Regions from separate parts of the Variovorax sp. GW821-FHT09B01 genome, predicted to be linked through region 1. Evidence: predicted binding sites of a transcription regulator. Region 1 holds the regulator's gene; each other region holds the start of a gene.
The links. Region 1 encodes sigma-54, which starts transcription at its own class of promoters, with help from an activator protein. Its sites were predicted from a motif close to TGGCANGNAANCTGCTTT; they were not measured.
Positions count from the first base shown of each region.

Region 2: glnA (type I glutamate--ammonia ligase) is a predicted target of sigma-54. The motif match lies at 2,855-2,872, and genes of this name have one in related genera.
Region 3: AC07RV_RS42530 (ammonium transporter) is a predicted target of sigma-54. The motif match lies at 2,239-2,256, and genes of this name have one in related genera.
Region 4: AC07RV_RS39540 (isopenicillin N synthase family dioxygenase) is a predicted target of sigma-54. The motif match lies at 3,028-3,045, and genes of this name have one in related genera.

Region 1 covers NZ_JBWKPQ010000022.1:95,146-100,629, reverse strand. The annotation lists gene AC07RV_RS36810 (thiol:disulfide interchange protein DsbA/DsbL) at 1-613, shown strand, start outside; gene lptA (lipopolysaccharide transport periplasmic protein LptA) at 828-1,550, shown strand; gene lptB (LPS export ABC transporter ATP-binding protein) at 1,547-2,341, shown strand; gene AC07RV_RS36795 (RNA polymerase factor sigma-54) at 2,372-3,961, shown strand; gene AC07RV_RS36790 (phospholipase D family protein) at 3,972-5,484, shown strand, end outside.
Region 2 covers NZ_JBWKPQ010000003.1:231,597-237,080, forward strand. The annotation lists gene AC07RV_RS12505 (sterol desaturase family protein) at 1-970, shown strand, start outside; gene AC07RV_RS12510 (EI24 domain-containing protein) at 1,093-1,974, shown strand; gene AC07RV_RS12515 (competence/damage-inducible protein A) at 1,971-2,771, shown strand; gene glnA (type I glutamate--ammonia ligase) at 2,919-4,334, shown strand; gene AC07RV_RS12525 (hypothetical protein) at 4,482-4,985, shown strand; gene glnL (nitrogen regulation protein NR(II)) at 5,026-5,484, shown strand, end outside.
Region 3 covers NZ_JBWKPQ010000034.1:12,759-18,242, reverse strand. The annotation lists gene AC07RV_RS42540 (thiamine pyrophosphate-binding protein) at 1-649, shown strand, start outside; gene AC07RV_RS42535 (hypothetical protein) at 646-960, opposite strand; gene AC07RV_RS42530 (ammonium transporter) at 967-2,202, opposite strand; gene AC07RV_RS42525 (sulfite exporter TauE/SafE family protein) at 2,619-3,377, shown strand; gene AC07RV_RS42520 (tripartite tricarboxylate transporter permease) at 3,431-4,942, opposite strand; gene AC07RV_RS42515 (tripartite tricarboxylate transporter TctB family protein) at 4,956-5,444, opposite strand.
Region 4 covers NZ_JBWKPQ010000027.1:38,904-44,387, forward strand. The annotation lists gene rutC (pyrimidine utilization protein C) at 1-215, shown strand, start outside; gene rutD (pyrimidine utilization protein D) at 221-1,027, shown strand; gene AC07RV_RS39525 (malonic semialdehyde reductase) at 1,024-1,620, shown strand; gene rutF (NADH-dependent FMN reductase RutF) at 1,644-2,168, shown strand; gene rutR (HTH-type transcriptional regulator RutR) at 2,179-2,874, opposite strand; gene AC07RV_RS39540 (isopenicillin N synthase family dioxygenase) at 3,081-4,082, shown strand; gene AC07RV_RS39545 (VOC family protein) at 4,088-4,474, shown strand; gene AC07RV_RS39550 (BMP family ABC transporter substrate-binding protein) at 4,557-5,484, shown strand, end outside.

The sequences.
Region 1 (5,484 bases):
TGGCTCGCTCGGCCTGATGGCCCATCTGCCCGCGCAAGCCCAGGCCCGCGCACCGAAGGCCGGCACCGAATACCTCGTGCTCGACAAGCGCGTGCCGGTCGACGCACCGGCCGGCAAGATCGAGGTGATCGAGTTCTTCTCGTACAACTGCCCGCATTGCAACGACTTCGAGCCCGCGCTCGAGGCCTGGGCCAAGGGCCAGCCCAAGGACGTGGTGCTGCGCCGCGTGCCGGTGCCCTTCGTGGGCAACGACGTCGAAGCCAAGCAGCGCCTGTACTACGCGCTCGAGGCGCTGGGCAAGGTCGACGAGTACCAGCCCAAGGTCTTCAACGCGATCCACGCCCAGCGCCAAAACGTGAACGGCGACGCCAACATCGTGGCCTGGGCCGAGAAGAACGGCCTCGACGGCGCGAAGTTCAAGGAGCTGTTCACCTCCTTCGGCGTGGCGAGCAAGGCCAAGCGCGCCTCGCAGCTGACCGAGGCCTACAAGGTGGCCGGCGTGCCCGCGCTGGCCGTGGCCGGCCGCTGGTACGTGGACGGCGAACTCGCCGGCAACATGAACAAGGCGCTGGCCGTGACCAACTATCTGATCGGCGAAGCCCGCAAGGGTTGAGACCGGTCTCGCGGCCCTGGCCGCTCCGCCGCCGGGAGGCCGGAATCCCATCGAGGGTTCCGGGGCGGCCGGGCCGTCATCCGGCCGGTCGGCAGAACGCGGGGCGATCCCGCGGGGTGCCGTGCCCGGGTTCGCCGCCCCGGGGCTTTTTCATCCGCGCGCATGGGTCTGGCGCGATGGGCCGCATACAATGCAGAGCAAGTTTCGTGCCTCTATGACATCGCACTCTCACCCCACCTCCTCCCTTCGCCGCACCGGTCGCCTCGTGCTGGCCGCGCTGCTGCTGGCCGGCTCCGCCGCCTCCGCCCTGGCCGAAACGGCCGACCGGACCAAGCCGATGAACATCGAATCCGATTCGATGCGCTACGACGATCTCAAGCAGACCAGCGTCTTCACCGGCAACGTGGTGGTCACCAAGGGCACCATCATCATCCGCGGCGCGCGCATCGACGTGCGCCAGGACCCCGAGGGCTACCAGTACGGCGTGGTCACCGCGGCGCCCGGCAAGCTCGCCTACTACAAGCAGAAGCGCAACGGCAACGGCGACGAGTGGATCGAGGGCGAGTCCGAGGTCATCGAGTACGACAGCCGCGCCGACAACGTCAAGTTCATCCGCCGCGCCGTCATGCGCCGCCTGGTCGGCGCCACGCCCAACGACGAGAGCAGCGGCGCGCTGATCGTCTACGACCAGAGCAACGACACCTACACCGTCAACGGCTCGACCGTGCCGCCCAACGCCGGCGTGTCGGCGCCAGGTGGCGGTGGCCGCGTCAAGGCCATCCTCACGCCGAAGTCGGCCGCGCCCGCCGCACCGGGTGCGCCCGGCGCCTCGGCGCCGGCCACGCGCCGTCCCGCGGCCCCGGCGCCCACGCCGGCACCGGGCGCCGGACTGCGCTCCACCACCACGCTGAGCGGCGAAGGGGAAGAACGCAAGTGATCGAAGCCGCCGGAACCCAGGAAGCCAACGGCGTGCCGGGCAGCCGCCTCGTCGCGCGCGGCCTGCAAAAGAGCTATGGCAGCCGCAAGGTGGTCAAGGACGTCTCGCTCGACGTGCAGAAGGGCGAAGTGGTCGGACTGCTCGGGCCCAACGGCGCCGGCAAGACCACCTCGTTCTACATGATCGTCGGGCTGGTGCGCGCCGACGCGGGCGAGATCTCCATCGACGGCGAGCCGATCGCCCACATGCCGATCCACCGCCGCGCGCGCATGGGCCTGAGCTACCTGCCGCAGGAAGCCTCGATCTTCCGCAAGCTCACGGTCGAGGAGAACGTGCGCGCGGTGCTCGAGCTGCAGCGCGAGCCCGATGCCAACGGCCGGCCGCAGGCGCTGTCGAAGCAGCGCATGGAAGAGCGCCTGTCGGAGCTGCTGGCCGACCTGCGTGTCGACCACCTGCGCGATTCGCCCGCGCTCGCGCTGTCGGGCGGCGAACGCCGCCGCGTCGAGATCGCGCGCGCGCTGGCCACCCAGCCGCGCTTCATCCTGCTCGACGAACCCTTCGCCGGCATCGACCCGATCGCGGTGATCGAGATCCAGCGCATCATCAGCTTCCTGAAGGAACGCGGCATCGGCGTGCTCATCACCGACCACAACGTGCGCGAGACGCTGGGCATCTGCGACCACGCCTTCATCATCAGCGACGGCCATGTGCTGGCACAGGGCACGCCCTCGGAGATCGTCGACAACGCCGAAGTGCGCCGGGTCTACCTGGGCGAGCACTTCCGGATGTGATGACCCTCGTGCAAGTCATTTCCTGAGGGCATGAAACAAGGCTTGTCGCTGCGCGTTTCGCAGCATCTCGCGCTGACGCCTCAGCTGCAGCAGTCGATCCGGCTGCTGCAGCTCTCCACGCTCGAACTGAGCCAGGAGGTCGAGCAGATGCTCGACGAGAACCCCTTCCTCGAGCGCACCGCCGAGGAAGCCGCGCGCGAGGAGTTCGGCCTCGACGCCGCCGACACGCCCGCGCCGCGCGAGGACACCGAGCGCGAAGCCGAGAGCGACTACGCGAGCGCCGCGCCTTCGACTTCGACCACGTCCACCGAGACCACCTCGTCGTCCGAGGCCGAGCCGGCCCTCGACTCGCCCGAGCGCGAGCCCGACTGGGAAGGCGACGGCACCGTCGACATGGCGCCCGACGACAGCGAATGGGGCAGCGACGCGCCCGCGCGCAACAACAGCAGCACCGGCGACGACGAGCGCGCCGATGCCACCGAGCTCGCGCGCAGCCAGGAATCGCTGCAATCCTTCCTGCACCGCCAGGCGTTGAGCCTGCGGCTCAACGAGAACGACAGCGCCGCGCTGCGCTTCCTGATCGAGTCGCTCAACGACGACGGCTACCTCGAGGATTCGCTGCCGGCGCTGGCCTCGGGCCTCGCGGGCGACGACAACGACCAGTTCGACGAGCTGGTGCACCACTTCCAGGTCGCGCTGGGCCTGCTGCAGAGCCTGGAGCCCGCGGGCGTGGGCGCGCGCGACCTCGGCGAATGCCTCGCGATCCAGCTGCGCGCGCTGGCTGACGAGGACGAGACCGAGGAAGAAGAGCTGGTGCGCAAGACCGCGCTCGCCATCTGCAAGCAGCCGATGGAGCTGCTCGCGCGGCGCGACTTCAAGCGCCTGGCCACGCTCACGCGAACCAACGAGGAGCTGGTGCGCTCGGCGCTGCAGATCATCGCGCGGCTCGAACCCAAGCCGGGCCGCCGCTTCGTCGACGTCGAGCGCAACATCGTCATTCCCGACGTGATCGTCACCAAGACCGGCCGCGGCACCAACGTGAAGTTCCGCGTCATGCTCAACCCCGAGGTGATGCCGCGGCTGCGCGTGCACGACATCTATGCCGGCGCGCTCAAGTCGCACAAGGGCGAGGGCAGCCAGGCGCTGTCGCAACGGCTGCAGGAGGCGCGCTGGTTCATCAAGAACATCCAGCAGCGCTTCGACACCATCCTGCGCGTGAGCAACGCCATCGTCGAGCGGCAGAAGAGCTACTTCGTGCACGGCGAACTCGCGATGCGCCCGCTGGTGCTGCGCGAGATCGCCGACGAGCTCGGGTTGCACGAGTCCACCATCTCGCGCGTGACCACCGCGAAGTACATGTCGACGCCCTTCGGCACGGTCGAGCTCAAGTACTTCTTCGGCTCGGCGCTGGGCACCGAGACCGGCGGCAATGCCTCGAGCACCGCGGTGCGCGCGCTGATCAAGCAGTTCGTCGGTTCGGAGAGCGTGAAGAAGCCGCTGTCGGACAGCCAGATCTCCGAGATGCTCAAGGAGCAGGGCATCGAGTGCGCGCGCCGCACCGTCGCCAAGTACCGCGAGGCGCTGCGCATTGCGCCCGCCAACCTGCGCAAGGCCCTGTAGAAAGCCGCCGATGGCCCGACGCCTGCTGTCGCGCTGTGGGCTCCGGGTGTTCGCCATCGCGGCCGCGCTGCTGGCCGCCGGTTGCGCCACCTTGCCCGACGAGGCTCCGCGCGCCCCCACCAAGGCCATCGCCGTGTCGAAGGACACCGCGCTCGGGCGCATCGCGCTGGCCGCGCAGCCCGACCCCGACCTCAGCGGCTTTCGCCTCATGCCCGGCGGCGACTTCGCCTTCGACACCCGCATCCAGCTCGCGCGCCGGGCCCAGCGCACGCTCGACGTCCAGTACTACCAGATCGAGAACGACGAGACCGGCCGCTACCTGCTGCGCACCCTGCGCGATGCCGCGCAGCGCGGCGTGCGGGTGCGCGTGCTGATGGACGACCTCTACACCGCGGGCGAGGACGAGCTGCTGCGCGGCTTCGCGGCCACGCCCAATGTCGAGCTGCGCCTGTTCAACCCCTTCCCGGCCGGCCGCGGCAGCCTGCTCGCGCGCTTCACGGCCTCGCTGTTCGACTTCAGCCGCGTCAACCGGCGCATGCACAACAAGCTGTTCATCGCCGACGGCGCGATGGCCGTGGCGGGCGGGCGCAACATCGGCAACCAGTACTTCCGGCGCACCGCGGGCGAGAACTTCATCGACCTCGACACCTTCGTGACCGGCGCGCTGATCCCGCGCCTGGGCAGCCTGTTCGACCAGTACTGGAACAGCCCCTACGTGCGGCCCGTCGAGTCGGTGGTGGCGAGCACGCTGCCGAACGATGAACTGCGACGCCGCTTCGAGGCCGCCACCGGCCCCGACACCACGCCGCCGCCGCCGAAGCCCGCGCCCAACGACCTGCTGGGCTACGGCCCGATCGCCGAGGACCTCGACGCCGGCCGGCTAGGCCTGATCTGGACCACGGCCGAGGCCTATGCCGATTCGCCCGACCGCGTGATCGGCAAGACCGCCTCGTACGGCGGCGTGCCGCTGCTCGACGTCGACAGCGTGCGCTACAACGTGGTCGAGCAGATGCGCCGCGCGCGCAGCGAGGTCACCATCGTCTCGCCCTACCTGATCCCGGGCGCCGCGGGGCTCGAGGTGATGAACGAGATCCGCCGGCGCCAGGTGAAGATCAGCGTGGTGACCAACTCGCTCGCCGCCACCGACGAGCCGCTGGTGCACACCGCCTACCGCCGCTACCGGCCCGAGATGCTGCGCCTGGGCGCCGAGCTCTACGAACTCAGCACCAACCGCACCCGCCGCAGCGTGCGGCTGGGCCTGTTCGGCACCTCGGTCGGCCGGCTGCATGCCAAGTCGGCGGTGATCGACCAGCGCATCCTGTTCGTCGGCTCGATGAATTTCGACCCGCGCTCCGAGGTCCACAACACCGAGATCGGCCTGTTCATCCGCAGCCCCGAGATGGCGCAGCAGGCGCTGAAGCTGCTCGAGGTGCTCAAGCAGCAGGGCGCCTACAGGCTGCGCTTCGCCGAAGGCAGCGACTCGCGCCTGGAGTGGGTCAGCGAGGAGGCCGGCAAGACCACGG
Region 2 (5,484 bases), on a different contig from region 1:
CGACTGGCTGACGGATCTCTTCTCCTCGCTGCAGGGCTGGTTCTTCGAAACCGTCGTGCAGCCCTTCGTCTATGCGATCGGCCTCGGCGGCTGGACCGAGGACGCCTTCGACGCCACCGGCTGGCTGCTGGTCGGCCTGATCCAGATCGTGGTGCTGGTCGCGCTGATCGGCCCGCTGCAGCGCTGGCGCGCCGTCGAGCCGGTGACCGACCGGCGCGCGATCCGCATCGACGTGCTCTACACGCTGATCCACCGGCTGGGCCTGTTCCGGCTCGCGATGTTCTTCACGCTGCAGCCGGTGTTCGACGACCTCATGGGCAGCCTGCGCGCGGCCGGCTGGGGCACCTTGCATCTCGACGAGCTCTGGCCCGGCGTGACCGACGTGCCGGTGGTCGCGTTCGCGATCTACCTCGTGGTGCTCGACTTCGTCGGCTACTGGATCCACCGCGGCCAGCACCAGTTCAACTGGTGGTGGGGGCTGCATTCGCTGCACCACTCGCAGCGCCAGATGACCATGTGGAGCGACGACCGCAACCACCTGCTCGACGACATCCTGCACGACACCCTGATCGTGATCGTGGCGCAGCTGATCGGCGTGGCGCCGGGCCAGTTCATCGCCTTCGTCGCCTTCACCCAGCTCAGCGAGAGCCTGCAGCACGCCAACCTGCGCCTGAGCTTCGGCGCCCTCGGCGAGCGGCTATGGATCAGCCCGCGCTTCCACCGGCTGCACCACAGCATCGGGCTGGGCCACGAGTCGAACGGCAAGAGCACGCTCGGCGGCCACAACTTCGGCGTGCTGCTGCCCTGGTGGGACATGATGTTCGGGACCGCCAACTTCGAGAACCGCTACGACCCGACCGGCGTGCGCGACCAGGTCGAGCCCGATGCCGCGGGCAAGGTGCGCGACTACGGCCAGGGTTTTTGGGCCCAGCAGTGGCTGGGGCTCAAGCGCATGGTCGGCCGCGGTTGAGCGCGGCGGCTTCTCTCCAGCTGCCTCACCTGCGCGCGGCGTGCGCGCGAACCGGCGAATCGCCCGTCCGCCGGCTCTGGCTTCACGGCCACACGGGGCGCGCCGGGTTATCCTCCGGCCCGATGCGCCTGCTCCTCGACTCCTTCTGGCGCGCGGTGGCCTATTGCATGCTGCCGCGCGTGATCGTGCTGTCGTTGGTGCCGCTGGGCCTGATGGTGCTGCTGGCCGCCGTCTTCGGCTACTTCTACTGGGATGCCGCGGTCGCCTGGACGCGCGGCGCGCTCGAATCCTGGCCGCTGCTGGCCAGCTTCTGGGAATGGATCGGGCGGCTGTTCTCGGGCGACGTCACCTCGGTGCTGGCGCCGCTCGCCGTGGTGTTCGCAGCCACGCCGTTGATCGTGGTGCTGTCGCTCCTGATCGTGGCGGGCTTCATGGCGCCGGCGCTCACGCGGCTGGTGGCCGAGCGCCGCTTTCCCTCGCTCGAGCGCAAGAAGGGCGCCTCCTTCTTCGGCAGCGTCGCGCGCTCCATCGGCCTGACCGTGCTGGCGCTGCTCGCGCTGGTGGTCTCGATGCCGCTGTGGCTGATTCCCCCGCTGGTGCTGATCCTGCCGCCGCTGATCTGGGGCTGGCTCACCTACCGCGTGATGAGCTTCGACGCACTGGCCGAGCATGCCAGCGCCGAGGAGCGCGCCACCTTGCTCCGCGCGCACCGGCTGCCGCTGTTGTGCATCGGCGTGCTCTGCGGCTACCTGGGCGCGGCGCCGAGCATCGTCTGGGCCTCGGGCCTGCTGTTCGCGGCCGCCTTCTTCGTGCTGGTGCCGCTCGCGATCTGGATCTACACCCTGGTCTTCGCCTTCTCGGCCCTGTGGTTCGGCCACTACTGCCTCGATGCGCTGGCGCAGCTGCGCGGCCAGCGCGCGGCTGCGGCGGCGGCCGCCATCCCGGGCGACGCCGCCGCCATCGAGGCCGACCAGGCCGTTCTCTCCCAATGGAAATCCCCATGACCCGTGAATTCGGCCTGATCGTCGTCGGCGACGAGATCCTTTCGGGCAAGCGCCTCGACAAGCACATGCCCAAGGTGATCGAGCTGCTCGCGGCGCGCGGCCTGCAACTGGGCTGGGCCGAATACGTGGGCGACGTGCCCGAGCGCATCACGGCCGCGCTGGCGCGCGCCTTCGCCTCGGGCGACGTCGTCTTCTCGACCGGCGGCATCGGCGCCACCCCCGACGACCACACCCGCCAGTGCGCCGCCAAGGCGCTGGGCGTGCCGCTGGCGCTGCATCCCGAGGCCGAGCTGCTGATCCGAGAGCGCATGCAGGACACGGCGCGCGAGCAGGGCGTGGCCTACGAGCCCGACCGGCCCGACAACATCCACCGGCTCAACATGGGCGTGTTTCCCGAGGGCGCCCGGATCATCGCCAACCCCTACAACAAGATCCCGGGCTTCAGCGTCGGCGACGTCCATTTCGTGCCCGGTTTCCCGGTCATGGCCTGGCCGATGATCGAGTCGGTGCTCGACGCCCGTTATGCCGATCTTTTCGTCCGGACCCGGGTCCTGGAGAAGTCCGTGATCGTTTTCGGTGCCATGGAAGCCACCCTCACGCCCCTGATGCAGGCGATCGAGGAGCGCCATGCGCGCATCAAGGTTTTCAGCCTGCCGAGCGTCGATCACCCTCAGTACGGCCGTCATATCGAGCTCGGCGTCAAGGGCGACCCGGAACTGCTCGACGCGGCCTACGGCCAGCTCATCGAAGGCCTGCACACTTTTAATGCGCAACTTGGCCCAGAATTGGTGCGTTGATTTTGATCGCACCAATTTGGTGAATTCGGCCGTGTTTCAGGCCGCCAAAGTGCGTGCCGCCGGCCGTTCATCGCAGGCGACAATGGCACAGAAACTGCATCCCGCATCCCTGTATTCCCAACCACCCATCCAACTCAGGAGAAATTGATGGCAAAGACCGTCGCCGACGTCATGAAGCTCGTGAAGGAAAACGAGGTCAAGTTCGTCGACTTCCGTTTCACCGACACCCGCGGTAAAGAACAACACGTGACCGTGCCCGTGTCGCACTTCGACGAAGACAAGTTCAGCTCGGGCCACGCGTTCGACGGCTCGTCCATCGCCGGCTGGAAGGGGATCGAGGCGTCGGACATGCAGCTGATGCCCGACCCGAACACCGCGAACATCGATCCCTTCTTCGAAGAGACCACGATGATCCTGACCTGCGACGTGATCGACCCGACCGACGGCAAGCCGTACGAGCGCGATCCCCGTTCGCTGGCCAAGCGCGCCGAAGCCTACATGAAGGCCTCGGGCCTGGGCGACACGGCCTACTTCGGTCCGGAACCCGAATTCTTCGTGTTCGACGGCGTGCGCTGGAAGAACGACATGTCGGGCTGCTTCGTGAAGATCGATTCCGAAGAAGCCTCGTGGAACACCGACAAGGAATACGAGCACGGCAACAGCGGCCACCGTCCCGCCGTCAAGGGCGGCTATTTCCCGGTTCCCCCGGTCGACAGCTTCCAGGACATGCGTTCGGAAATGTGCCTGGTGCTCGAATCGCTGGGCATCCCGGTCGAAGTGCATCACCATGAAGTGGCCAACGCCGGCCAGATGGAACTCGGCACCAAGTTCAGCACGCTGATCCAGCGCGCCGACTGGGTCCAGCTGCAGAAGTACGTGATCCACAACGTGGCCCACGCCTACGGCAAGACCGCCACCTTCATGCCCAAGCCCATCGTCGGCGACAACGGCTCGGGCATGCACGTGCACCAGTCGGTCTGGAAGGACGGCAAGAATCTGTTCGCCGGCGACGGCTATGCAGGTCTCTCGGACTTCGCGCTGCACTACATCGGCGGCATCATCAAGCACGCCCGTGCTCTGAACGCCATCACGAACCCCGGCACCAACAGCTACAAGCGCCTGGTCCCCGGCTTCGAAGCCCCGGTGAAGCTGGCCTATTCGGCCAAGAACCGCTCGGCCTCGATCCGCATCCCGTTCGTGGCGAACCCGAAGGGCCGTCGCGTCGAAGCGCGCTTCCCCGATCCGCTGATGAACCCGTACCTCGGTTTCGCCGCGCTGCTGATGGCCGGTCTCGACGGCGTGGAAAACAAGATCCACCCGGGCGAAGCCGCGAGCAAGGACCTCTACCATCTGCCGCCGGAAGAGGACGCGCTGATCCCGACCGTCTGCCACAGCCTCGACCAGGCCCTCGAGTACCTCGACAAGGACCGTGCCTTCCTGACCAAGGGCGGCGTGTTCACCGATGCGTACATCGATGCCTACATCGACCTGAAGATGCAGGAAGTCACGCGCTTCCGCATGGCCACGCACCCGGTCGAATTCGACATGTACTACTCGCTCTGATCGCAGTTTCCCGCTCGGAGTAACACGAAAGGACGGCCTCGGCCGTCCTTTTCATTGGGGCCGGAACATCCTGTCATCGGGGGCGTCGAATTGCATGAAAATGCGCCTTTTCGCGCTCTCCCGGGCCCTCGAGGTCCCCAAGATCCCATGAAGACTGCCGCACCACTTCTCCTCCTGGCCGCTTCCCTGTTCGCCCTGCCGGCGCTTGCCCAGGAGCGCGTCTGGCGTTGCGGGAACGAATACACCAACAACGCCACCGTCGCGCAGCAGCGCGGCTGCAAGGTGATGGAGGGCGGCAACGTCACCGTCGTGCAGGGCGCCTCGCGTGCCGCGCTCGGCGGTGCCGCCGCTTCGACCTCCGCGGCGCGCTCGCCGGCCGGCAGCCCGCGCGTCGAGGGTTCCGACCAGCGCGCGCGCGACGGCGAGGCGCGCTCGGTGCTCGAGTCCGAACTGCGCAAGGCCGAGTCCCGCCAGGCCGAGCTGCAGAAGGAATACAACAACGGCGAGCCCGAGAAGCAGGGCAGCGAAGGCCGCAACTACCAGAAGTACCTCGACCGCGTGGCCGAGATGAAGGCCGAACTGGCCCGCAACGAAAGCGACATCGCCGGCATCCGCCGCGAGATCAGCCGGCTGCCGGCACCCAAGAACTAACCCGTTCCTGCATCGGCAGGACGAACACCACAGGATTTCCATGGCTTTCGGAAAGAAGGCGGCAAGCGCCAGTCCGCGCTTTCAGGCCTTCGACCTGCTGTCGACCCTGATCGCGGTCGTCAACAGCAAGGGCTCGGTGCTGTTCGCCAATGCCGGCCTCGAGGACGCGCTCGGCACCTCGCGCCGCACGCTCGAGGGCTCGCAGTTCGGCGCCTGCTTCCACGAACCCCAGGTGCTGCGCACCGCCATCGACGGCGCGAGCGCCAACGACTTCGCCACCCTGCGCTACGAGGCCTTCCTGCGCCGCGTCAACCACGAGCTGATGCCGGTGCAGGTCACGCTGGCCAAGGGCGAGAAGGCCGGCGAACTGATCGTCGAGATGCTGCCGCTCGAGCACCAGGTGCGGCAGGACCGCGAGGAGCGGCTGCTCGACCAGGCGCAGGCCAACAAGGAACTGATCCGCAACCTCGCGCACGAGATCAAGAACCCGCTCGGCGGC
Region 3 (5,484 bases), on a different contig from region 1:
TGCCGAGGCGCGCGAGGAGTTCCTGCGCTGGAGCGATCCGGCGCCGATCCGCGTGCCGGGTCCGCTGCAGATGGGCGAGGTGATGCAGCACCTGCGCGAGGTGCTGCCGCACGACACCATCTTCTGCAACGGCGCGGGCAACTTCGCGACCTGGGTGCACCGCTTCTGGCCGTTCCGCGCCTTCGCGAGCCAGCTCGCGCCCACCAGCGGCTCGATGGGCTACGGCCTGCCGGCCGGGGTCGGCGCGAAGCGGCTGTGGCCGCAGCGCGAGGTGGTGGTGTTCGCGGGCGACGGCGACTTCCTGATGCACGGCCAGGAGTTCGCGACCGCGGTGCAGTACGGGCTGCCGATCCTCGTGGTGCTGCTCGACAACGCCATGTACGGCACCATCCGCATGCACCAGGAGCGCCACTACCCGGGCCGCATCAGCGCCACGCAACTGAAGAACCCCGACTTCCGCGGCTATGCCGAGGTGTTCGGCGGCCACGGCGAGCGCGTCACGAGCACCGCCGAGTTCGGCCCCGCGCTGGCGCGCGCGCGGGCCAGCGGCAAGCCCGCGATCCTGCACTGCGTGCTCGATCCGGAGGCGATCACGCCGTCGACCACGCTGCAGGCGATCCGCGATACCGCGCTCGCGAAGAGCGCCTAGCGCAGGCCGCCGATGTACTTCGGCGGCGGCTGCCGCCCGCTGCCGTCGGGCAGCCGCGCCGCGGCCTCGAGCCGCGCGGCGCGCGCCAGCGGCTCCATCGCCTGCTCGAGCCGCAGCGCGATGGCCGCGAGCTCGTCGTCGTGGGTCTCGGCCGCATGCGCGCGCGCGAAGCGCACCATCTCGGTGGCGTACTCGGCATTGACGGCCATCCACTCGGTGTCGGTCACGCGGCCGTGCTTGCGGCGCAGGGCCACGTGCAGGCGCGCCGCGAGCGCGATGCGCTCGCTTTCGGACAGGACGTGGCCATCCATCGCGGTTCAGCCTCCGATGTGTTCGCGGTGCTGGGCCAGGTCGAGCCCCTGCACCTCGCTGTCGGGATCGACGCGCAGCCCCACCAGCACGCGCACCAGGAACAGCACGATCGCGGTGCCGGCCGCGCTGTAGACCGCCACGCCGCCGACCGCGATCGCCTGCGTCAGCACGTTGCCGCTGGCGCCCGAGATGGCCTTGTCGGCGAACACGCCTGTGAGCAGCGCGCCCACGATGCCGCCGATGCCGTGCACGCCGAACACGTCGAGCGAATCGTCCGCGCCCAGCAGGCGCTTGAGGCCGGTGGCGCCCCAGTAGCAGGCCAGGCCGGCGATGGCGCCGATGGCCAGCGCCGAGGGCGGCGTGACGAAGCCCGCAGCCGGCGTGATCGCCACCAGCCCCGCGACCAGCCCCGAGCACAGGCCCAGCAGCGAGGGGCTGCGGCGCACCGTCCACTCGGCGATCATCCAGCTCGCGGCGCCCGCGGCGGCCGCCACGTGCGTGACCAGCATCGCGAGGCCCGCGCGTCCGTCGGCCGCCACCGCCGAGCCCGCATTGAAGCCGAACCAGCCCACCCACAGCAGGCTGGCGCCGGCCATGGTGAAGGCCAGGTTGTAGGGCTCGAAGGGCTCGCGGCCATAGCCGCGGCGCGGGCCCAGCGCATAGGCGCAGACCAGCCCCGCCACGCCCGCATTGACGTGCACCACCGAGCCGCCCGCGAAGTCGAGCGCGCCCATCTGCGCGAGCCAGCCGCCGGGCTCCCAGACCCAGTGCGCGATCGGCGCATAGACCAGCACGCTCCACAGCAGCGCGAACCACAGCACGGCCGAGAAGCGCATGCGCTCGACGAAGGCGCCGAGCACCAGCGCGGTGGTGATGATCGCGAAGCTCAGCTGGAACATCGCGTAGACCGTCTCGGGCACGTTGGGCGCCACGTGGCTCACGGCCAGCGTGCCGGCGTCCTTCAGGTAGTCGAAGCCCGCGAACCAGAAGCGCCCGGTGCCGCCGAGCCAGGGCCAGCCGGGCGTGAAGGCCAGCGAGTAGCCGAGCGCGAACCAGGTCAGCGACACCACCGCGGCGATGGCGACCACGCAGGCCATGGTGGCGAGCACGTTCTTGCGCCGCACCATGCCGGCGTAGAAGAGCGCGATGCCCGGCAGCGTCATCAGCAGCACCAGCACCGTGGAGGTCATCATCCACGCGGTGTCCGCGGCGCTGATGGAGGCTTGCGGTACCAGGGCCATGGCGGCGGTCTCTTCTTGGAGTGGTGGTCCGGACTCTGTGCACAAGTCGTGCCACATCGTTAACTGCGTGAAACACTTTGGTTTGCTACGCCGTGCGCGAAAGTAAGGCAAAGCGGGTAATTCCCAATGCACTGCGGCGGTGCACCCCCTAAAGTCCAGCCACTCGCGAACGGGCCCTGCTCGTGCTGCCGAGGGCCGAGGAGACAAATTCCCGATCGACAAGAACAATCATCCAAAAGGCTACATCCGAGAGCCGGGTTGAAAAATTCAGAAGCGCCGCTGGTCGGCGCTTTTTTTTGCCTGTCGCTTTCGCATCTGCGCCCCGATTCCTTGCCTTGAAAAGCGGCCAGAGAGTCGGATGTGTCGACCTCTGTAGCTACTCTTTCGATAGCGATGCCGATGCGACAATCGCGGCCATGGAAATGTGGCTGATGACCGCGGCCTCGCTGCTCGCGGGGTTCGTGGATGCGATCGTGGGTGGGGGTGGACTGATCCTGGTGCCGGCGCTGTTCGCCGCCTTCCCCGGCGCGCCGCCGGCCACGTTGCTGGGCACCAACAAGAGTGCGTCGATCTGGGGCACGGCCGCTTCGGCGGCGCAGTTCAGCCAGCGCGTGCAGATGCGCTGGGGCGCGCTGTGGCCGGCCGCGCTGGCCGGTTTCTGCGGCGCGCTGGCCGGCGCCTGGGGCGTCACCCAGTTCCCGGGCGATTTCCTGCGCCGCGCGCTGCCCGCGATCCTGCTGGCGGTGCTGCTCTACACCCTGGCGCGCAAGGACATGGGGCGCCACCACGCGCCGCGCTTCACCGGCCGCGCCGAAACGCTCGCGGCCTGCAGCATCGGCCTGGGCATCGGCGTCTACGACGGCTTCTTCGGCCCCGGCACGGGCAGCTTCCTGGTGTTCCTGTTCGTGCGCTGGATGGGCTACGACTTCCTCAACGCCTCGGCCTCGGCCAAGGTCATCAACGTGCTCACCAACGGCGCGGCGCTGCTGCTGCTCGCGCTCAAGGGCCACGTCTGGTGGCACTACGGGCTGGCGATGGCGGTCGCCAACGTGGCCGGCAGCCTGATCGGCACGCGCGTGGCGCTCAGGCACGGCGCGGGCTTCGTGCGGATCGTGTTCATGGTCGTGGTCAGCGTGCTGATCCTCAAGACCGCGTACGACGCCTTCCTCCAATAGAAAAGGCCCCGGGGCGAACCGGGGCCTTTTCTTTCATGGGATGCGCGGGGCGCTCAATCCTCGACGAAGGCTTCCTCGCGCTTGGACTTCACCGCAGGCAGCAGCACGATGCCCAGCAGCAGCGCCGCGGCCACCAGCAGGCCGGCCGACAGCGGCCGCGTGACGAACACGCTCCAGGCGCCGCGCGACAGCAGCAGCGCGCGGCGCAGGTTCTCTTCCATCATCGGCCCGAGGATGAAGCCCAACAGCAGCGGGGCCGGCTCGGTGCGCAGCTTGAGGAACAGGTAGCCGACGAAGCCGAAGATCGCGACCATCCAGACGTCGAAGGTGTTGTTGTTGGTCGAGTACACGCCGATGGCGCAGAACAGCACGATCGCCGGGAACAGGAACTTGTAGGGCACCGTCAGCAGCTTGATCCACATGCCGATCAGTGGCAGGTTCAGGATGATCAGCATCGCGTTGCCGATCCACATCGAGGCGATCAGGCCCCAGAACAGCTCGGGGTTGCTGGTCATCACCTGCGGACCGGGCTGGATGTTGTGGATCGTCATCGCGCCCACCATCAGCGCCATCACGGCGTTGGGCGGAATGCCCAGCGTCAGCAGCGGAATGAAGGAGGTCTGCGCGCCGGCGTTGTTGGCCGACTCGGGCGAGGCCACGCCGCGGATGTTGCCTTTGCCGAAGGGCACTTCGCCCGGGCGCATCTTGATCTTCTTCTCGAGCGCATAGGCCGCGAAGGCCGCCAGCAGCGCGCCGCCGCCCGGCAGGATGCCCAGGGCCGAACCGAGGGCCGTGCCGCGCAGCACCGCGGGCGTCATGCGCTTGAAGTCGTCCTTGGTGGGCCACAGGCCCTTGACCTTGTGCGTGAAGACCTCGCGCTCGTCGTCGGGCTGCGAGAGGTTGCCGATGATTTCGCCGTAGCCGAACACGCCCATGGCGATCACCACGAAGCCGATGCCGTCGGTCAGTTCGGGAATGTCGAAGCTGAAGCGCGCCACGCCCGAGTTCACGTCGGTGCCGACGATGCCCAGCAGCAGGCCCAGCACGATCATCGCCACCGCCTTGAGCAGCGAGCCCGAGGCCAGCACCACGGCGCCGATCAGGCCCAGCACCATCAGCGAGAAGTACTCGGCCGGACCGAACTTGAAGGCCAGCTCGGTCAGCGGCGGCGCGAAGGCGGCCAGGATCAGCGTGCCGACGCAGCCCGCGAAGAACGAGCCCAGGCCCGCGGCCGCGAGCGCCGGGCCCGCGCGGCCCTGCCTTGCCATCTGGTAGCCGTCGATGCAGGTCACGACCGAGGACGACTCCCCGGGCAGGTTGACCAGGATGGCGGTGGTCGATCCGCCGTACTGGGCGCCGTAGTAGATGCCGGCCAGCATGATCAGCGCCGAGACGGGCGGCAGCGCGTAGGTCGCGGGCAGCAGCATCGCGATGGTGGCGACCGGGCCGATGCCCGGCAGCACGCCGATCAGCGTGCCCAGGATGCAGCCGACCAGGCAGTACAGCAGGTTGGTGAAGGTGAAGGCGACGCCGAAGCCGGTCGCGAGGTTGTGGAACAGTTCCATGGCGGTGTGCTCCTCAACCGGCGATGAAGGTGGGCCAGACCTGGATCTGGAGCTTGAGCGCCCAGATGAAGGCCACGTAGCTGCCCGCCGCGAGGATGGTGGCGAGCACCAGCACGTCGCGCAGGTTGAAGTGTTCGCCCGCCATGCTCGAGATGATGGTGAGCGCGTAGATCGCGATGATCATTCCCATGGCCGGCAGGCCGATGCTCGGCAGGCCGCCCAGCAGCACGCCGAAGGCCAGGTTGGCGCCCAGCACGTAGGCCAGCGGCTTCCAGGCCCATTTGCCGATCGGGTCGCCGTCGGTGGTCTCGACCACCATGGCCTGGAACATGATCCCCAGCCCGAGCAGCGCGAGCAGGATGCCCAGCATGAGCGGGAAGTAACCGGGACCCATGCGGGCCCCGTCGCCGATGTTGTATGCGGTGGCGCCGATGGCGAAGGCGCCGCCCACGGCCGTGAACATGACTCCTGAAAAGAAGTCGGCCTGGCTCTTGATTTTCATGTCTCTCGACCCTCTGTTTTGGAGGGATGAGGGTCGTTTC
Region 4 (5,484 bases), on a different contig from region 1:
AGGGCGTGGTCGAGGCCGCGGGCGGCACCATGGACGACGTGACCTTCAACCAGATCATGATCAAGGACTGGGCCGACTACGCGAAGATCAACGCGGTCTATGCCGAGTTCTTCCCCGGCACCAAGCCGGCGCGCTTCTGCATCCAGTGCGGCCTGGTGAAGCCCGACGCGCTGATCGAGATCGCCTCGATCGCGCACGTGGGCCGCAAGGCCTGAGCTCGATGAGCACCCTGCACTACGAGGTGCATGGCCCTTCGGATGCCGCGGCCACGGTGCTGCTGTCGTCGGGCCTCGGCGGCTCGGCCGGCTTCTGGCAACCGCAGCTCGGCGCGCTGGTCGCCGCCGGCCACCGCGTCATCGCCTACGACCAGCGCGGCACCGGCCGCAGCCCCGCCGCGCTGCCCGAGGCCTATGCGATCGCCGACATGGCGCGCGACGTGCTCGAGATCCTCGATGCCACGCACACCGCGCAGTGCCACTTCGCGGGCCACGCGCTCGGCGGCCTCGTGGGCCTGCAGCTCGCGCTCGACGCACCCGCGCGCATCGCGAGCCTGGTGCTCGTCAACGCGTGGGCCCGACCCAATCCGCATTCGGCGCGCTGCTTCGACGCGCGGCTCGCGCTGCTCGGCGCCTGCGGTGCGCGCGCCTATGTCGAGGCGCAGCCGATCTTCCTGTACCCCGCGGCCTGGGCCGCCGAGCATGCGCAGCGCGTGGCCGACGAGGTCGACCATGCCTTCGCGCACTTTCCGGGCGAGGCCAACATGCGCGCGCGCATCGGCGCGCTGCGCGCCTTCGACGTGGCTTCGCGCCTCGGCGAGATCGCCGCGCCCGTGCTGATCGCGGCCGCCAAGGACGACGTGCTCGTGCCCTGGACCTGCTCGCAGCACCTGGCCGACGGCCTGCGCGACGTCACGCTCGACTTCGTCGCGCACGGCGGCCATGCCCACAGCGTGACCGAGGCCGAGGCCTTCAACCGCGGCCTGCTCGATTTCCTCTCGCGGGTCGCCGCACCCGCCGCCATCGCATGATCACTTCCTCTTCGCTCGACGACGCGGCGCTCGCGCTGCTCTTCACCGCCGCGCGCAGCCACAACGGCTGGACCGCCGAACCGGTGCCCGACGCGCAGCTGCGCCAGCTGCACGCGCTCGCCAGCCTCGGGCCGACCTCGGCCAACTGCTCGCCCGCGCGCTTCGTGTTCGTGCGCACGCCCGAGGGCAAGGCCCGGCTCGCGCCCGCGCTGTCCAAGGGCAACCTCGACAAGACCATGAGCGCACCCGTCACCGTCATCGCCGCTTGGGACCGCAGGTTCTACGACCGGCTGCCCAGCCTCTTCCCGCATGCCGATGCGCGCAGCTGGTTCACCGGCAGCCCCGAGGCCGCGCACGAGACGGCCTTTCGCAATGCCAGCCTGCAGGCCGGCTACCTGCTGCTGGCGGCGCGCGCGCTCGGGCTCGACGCGGGCCCGATGTCGGGCTTCGACAAGGCCAAGGTCGACGCCGCCTTCTTCGAGGGCAGCGACTGGACCGTCAACTTCCTCATCAACCTCGGCCACGGCGACGCGTCGAAGCTGTTCGGGCGCCTGCCGCGCCTGGGCTTCGACGAGGCCTGCGTGCTGGCCTGAAAGCACCTGGCATGCAACACGCCATGGCCTCCATTCCGACGCCCGCCGGGTTGCCGCCCGGCCTGCAGAAAAGCGACTATCGCAACGCAATGGCGCGACTGGGCGCGGCCGTCAACATCATCACCACCGACGGTCCCGCGGGCCGCGCCGGCTTCACGGCCTCGGCCGTCTGCAGCGTGACCGACGAGCCGCCGACCCTGCTCGTGTGCCTGAACCGCTCGGCCTCGGTGTACCCGGCCTTCAAGGCCAATGGCGTGCTGTGCGTGAACGTGCTGGCCGCGGGCCATCAGTCGCTGTCCGCGCTGTTCGGCGGCCGCACGCCGATGGACGAGCGCTTCGCCGCCGGCCGCTGGCGCCGCGATGCCACCGGCTCGCCGATGCTCGAGGACGCGGCCGTCTCCTTCGACTGCCGCGTGATGCACGCCACCAGCGCGGGCACGCACGACGTGCTGTTCTGCGAAGCCGTGGCCATCGCCATCGGCGGCGCGGCGCAGGGGCTGATCTACTTCGATCGGCGCTATCACGAGATCGCGGCGCCGCCGCACTGAAGCCGCGAACTCAACGCGGCTCGATGCCCTGCAGCACGATGCGCTGCACGTTCTCCACGGTGCGCTCGAAGAATCCCTCGTCTTCCAGCGTGTGACCCGACAGCGCCTGCACCTGCACGCCGAAGTCGGCGTAGTGCTGCGTGATCGCCCACAGCGCGAAGATCAGGTGCGGCGGATCGACCGGCGCGAGCTTGCCGGCCTCGACCCAGGCGCGGATCACTTCGGACTTCTTCTCCACCAGCGTGCGCAGCTCGCGATCGAGTTCGTCGCGCAGCAGCGGCGCGCCCTGGATCATCTCGAGGCAGAACAGGCGCGAGGCATCGGGCCGGTCGCGCGAGATCACGAGCTTGCGGCGGATGTAGTCGCCGATCGCCTCGCGCGGATCCTGCTCGGCGCTGAAGCCGCGCAGCGGCTCCAGCCACAGCGCGAGCAGGTCGCGCAGCACGTTGACGTAGAGCTCTTCCTTGTTCGCGAAGTAGTAGAGCAGGTTGCTCTTCGACACGTCGGCGCGCGCGGCCACCTGGTCGATCGAGGTGCCGTGCAGCCCGAAGCGCGAGAACAGCCCGAGCGCCGCGCCCAGGATCGCGCTGCGCTTGTTCTCGATCTGGCGCAGCCGCCGGTTCACCGCCGACGCGCTGCGCACGGCGGGCTTGCGGCTCGGCTTCTCGCTGTGGCTGGCCGCGGCCAGCGCCTTGGTCTTCGGCATCTTCCCTCGCTCTTTCTGTCTTCGTCGATCGTTGGTTCGGAACGCGCACCACTGTAAGGCCGCGATGCATCGCACCGCGCCGCGCCGGTGTTCCGAAGGCCTCGCGGCGCACCATGCTGACGCGACGAAAGCGATTTGTCCATTTGGTCCAACTGGCACAGACGTTGCATGGCGAAAGGCATGCCAAGCCCATGGAGCCATTCGCCATGACCCTGCTGTCCGTTCCCATCATCGATCTCGCGCCGTACTTCGCCGGCACCGCCGAAGGCAAGGCCGAGGTCGCGTACAAAGTCGACGAAGCCTGCCGCAGCATCGGCTTCCTCGTGATCACCAACCACGGCATCGCGCCCGAGCTGATCGAACGCGTGGCCTCGCTGTCGCGGCGCTTCTTCGAGCTGCCCCTGGCCGAGAAGCGCAAGGTCGACCGCCCGCGCGAGGACGCGGTGCGCGGCTACAGCGCGGTCGGCGAGGAAGGCCTGTCGTACAGCCTCGAGGAGGCGGCACCGGGCGACCTCAAGGAGTCGTTCTCGATCGGCCCCTCGAACGTGCCCGACGACGACTACCACCGCGGTCCCGCGGCCGGCCCGCACTTCGAGCCCAACAGCTGGCCGCCGATCGAGGGCTTCCGCGAAGCCTACGAGGGCTACTTCGAGGCGATGAGCGATCTCTCGCGCTCGCTGATGCGCGTGTTCGCGCTCGGCCTCGCGCTGCCCGAGCGCTTCTTCGACGACAAGATCGACCGCCACATCAGCATGTTCCGCGTGCTGAGCTATCCGCCACAGCGCGAGCAGCCGCTGCCGGGCCAGCTGCGCGCGGGCGCGCACAGCGACTACGGCAGCCTCACCATCGTGCTGCCCGACGACAAGGGCCTGCAGGTGTTCAACAAGGCCGGCCAGTGGGTCGACGTGCCGCAGGTCGAGGGCGGCCTGGTCGTCAACATCGCCGACCTGATGATGCAGTGGACCAACGACCAGTGGGTGTCGACGCTGCACCGCGTGATCAACCCGCCCTTCGAGGTGGCGAGCACCAACCGACGGCAGTCGCTGGTGTTCTTCCACCAGCCCAACTACGACGCGATGGTCGAGTGTCTGCCGAGCTGCCTCGCGCCCGGCGAACAACCGAAGTACGCGCCGATCTCCTCGGGCGACCACCTGACCTCGAAGTTCGTCAAGCAGACGACCTTCGGCGGCACCAAGGTGACGGCGTAGAGCACATGGCCCACCTGTCCTACGTCAACGTCTTCGCGAAGGACGTGGTCGCGCTCAGCGGCTTCTACCAGCGCGTGTTCGGTTTCCCCGAGATCGAGGCGATCCGCTCGCCGATCTTCCGCGGCCTCGACACCGGCAAGTCGAGCCTGGGCTTCAACGCGCTCGATGCCTACGAACTGCTGCAGCTCGCCGAGTTCTCCGACACGCGCGGCGTGAAGTTCCTGCTCAACATCGACGTCGACAGCCAGGACGAGGTCGACCGGATGGTGCCGATCGCGCTCGAGGCCGGCGCCACGCTCGTCAAGGCGCCCTATCGCACCTACTACGACTGGTACCAGTCGGTGTTGCTCGATCCCGAGGGCAACGTGTTCCGCATCAACTTCATGCTGTGACGCGAACGCGGCGTCCCCGCGCCTGCTCGTTCTCCTTCTTCTTTCCGCCCCTTCCGTCATGCCTCTCTCGAAAGGTCGCTCCATGTCGCGCACTCCCGTTTCCTGCCTCGCCCTGGCCTTCGCGGCGGGCGCGGCGTCCCTCGCGGCGCTGCCCGCGGCCGCCGCCGACGGCTTCACGCTCAAGGACAAGCCCAAGATCGCGATGCTCTACTTCGGCCCCAAGAACGACGGCGGCTGGACCCAGGCCTTCGACGAGGCGCGCGCGAAGATCGAGAAGGAACTCGGCCAGAAGATCCAGTTCGTCGAGAACGTGCCCGAGGACGCCTCGGCCATCAAGCCCGCGGCCGAGAAGTTCATCCAGCGCGGCGCCAACATCGTCATCGGCACGGCCTTCGGCTACTCCGACAGCTTCAAGGACCTGGCCGCCAAGTACCCCGACGTCGCCTTCCTCAACGGCTCGGGCACCACCAACGGCCGCAACCTCGAATCCTTCTACGGCCGCACCTACGAGAGCCAGTACCTGTGCGGCATGGCCGCGGGCGCGGCCTCCAGGAGCGGCAAGCTGGGCTTCGTCGCGGCCAATCCCTTCGGCGTGGTGAACTGGACCATCAACGCCTTCGCGCTCGGCGCGCAGAAGATGAACCCCAACGCCACCGTCAACGTGATCTACACCGGCGCGTGGAACGACCCCGTGAAGGAACGCGCCGCCGCCGCCGCGCTGATCGACCAGGGCGCCGACGTGATCGGCCAGCACGTCGACAGCCCCACGCCGCAGATCGTCGCGCAGGAGCGTGGCGTCTACGGCACCGGCCACCACCGCGACCTGCGCCAGTTCGCGCCCAAGGCCACGCTGTGCTCCTCGGTCTGGGTGTGGGACCGCTTCCTGACGCCCGAGCTCAAGAAGATCATGGCCGGCAACTGGAAGCCCGCCGAGTACGGCGCCTTCATTTCGATGAAGGACGGCGGCACCGACATCGCGGGCTTCGGTCCGGCCGTGCCCAAGGACAAGG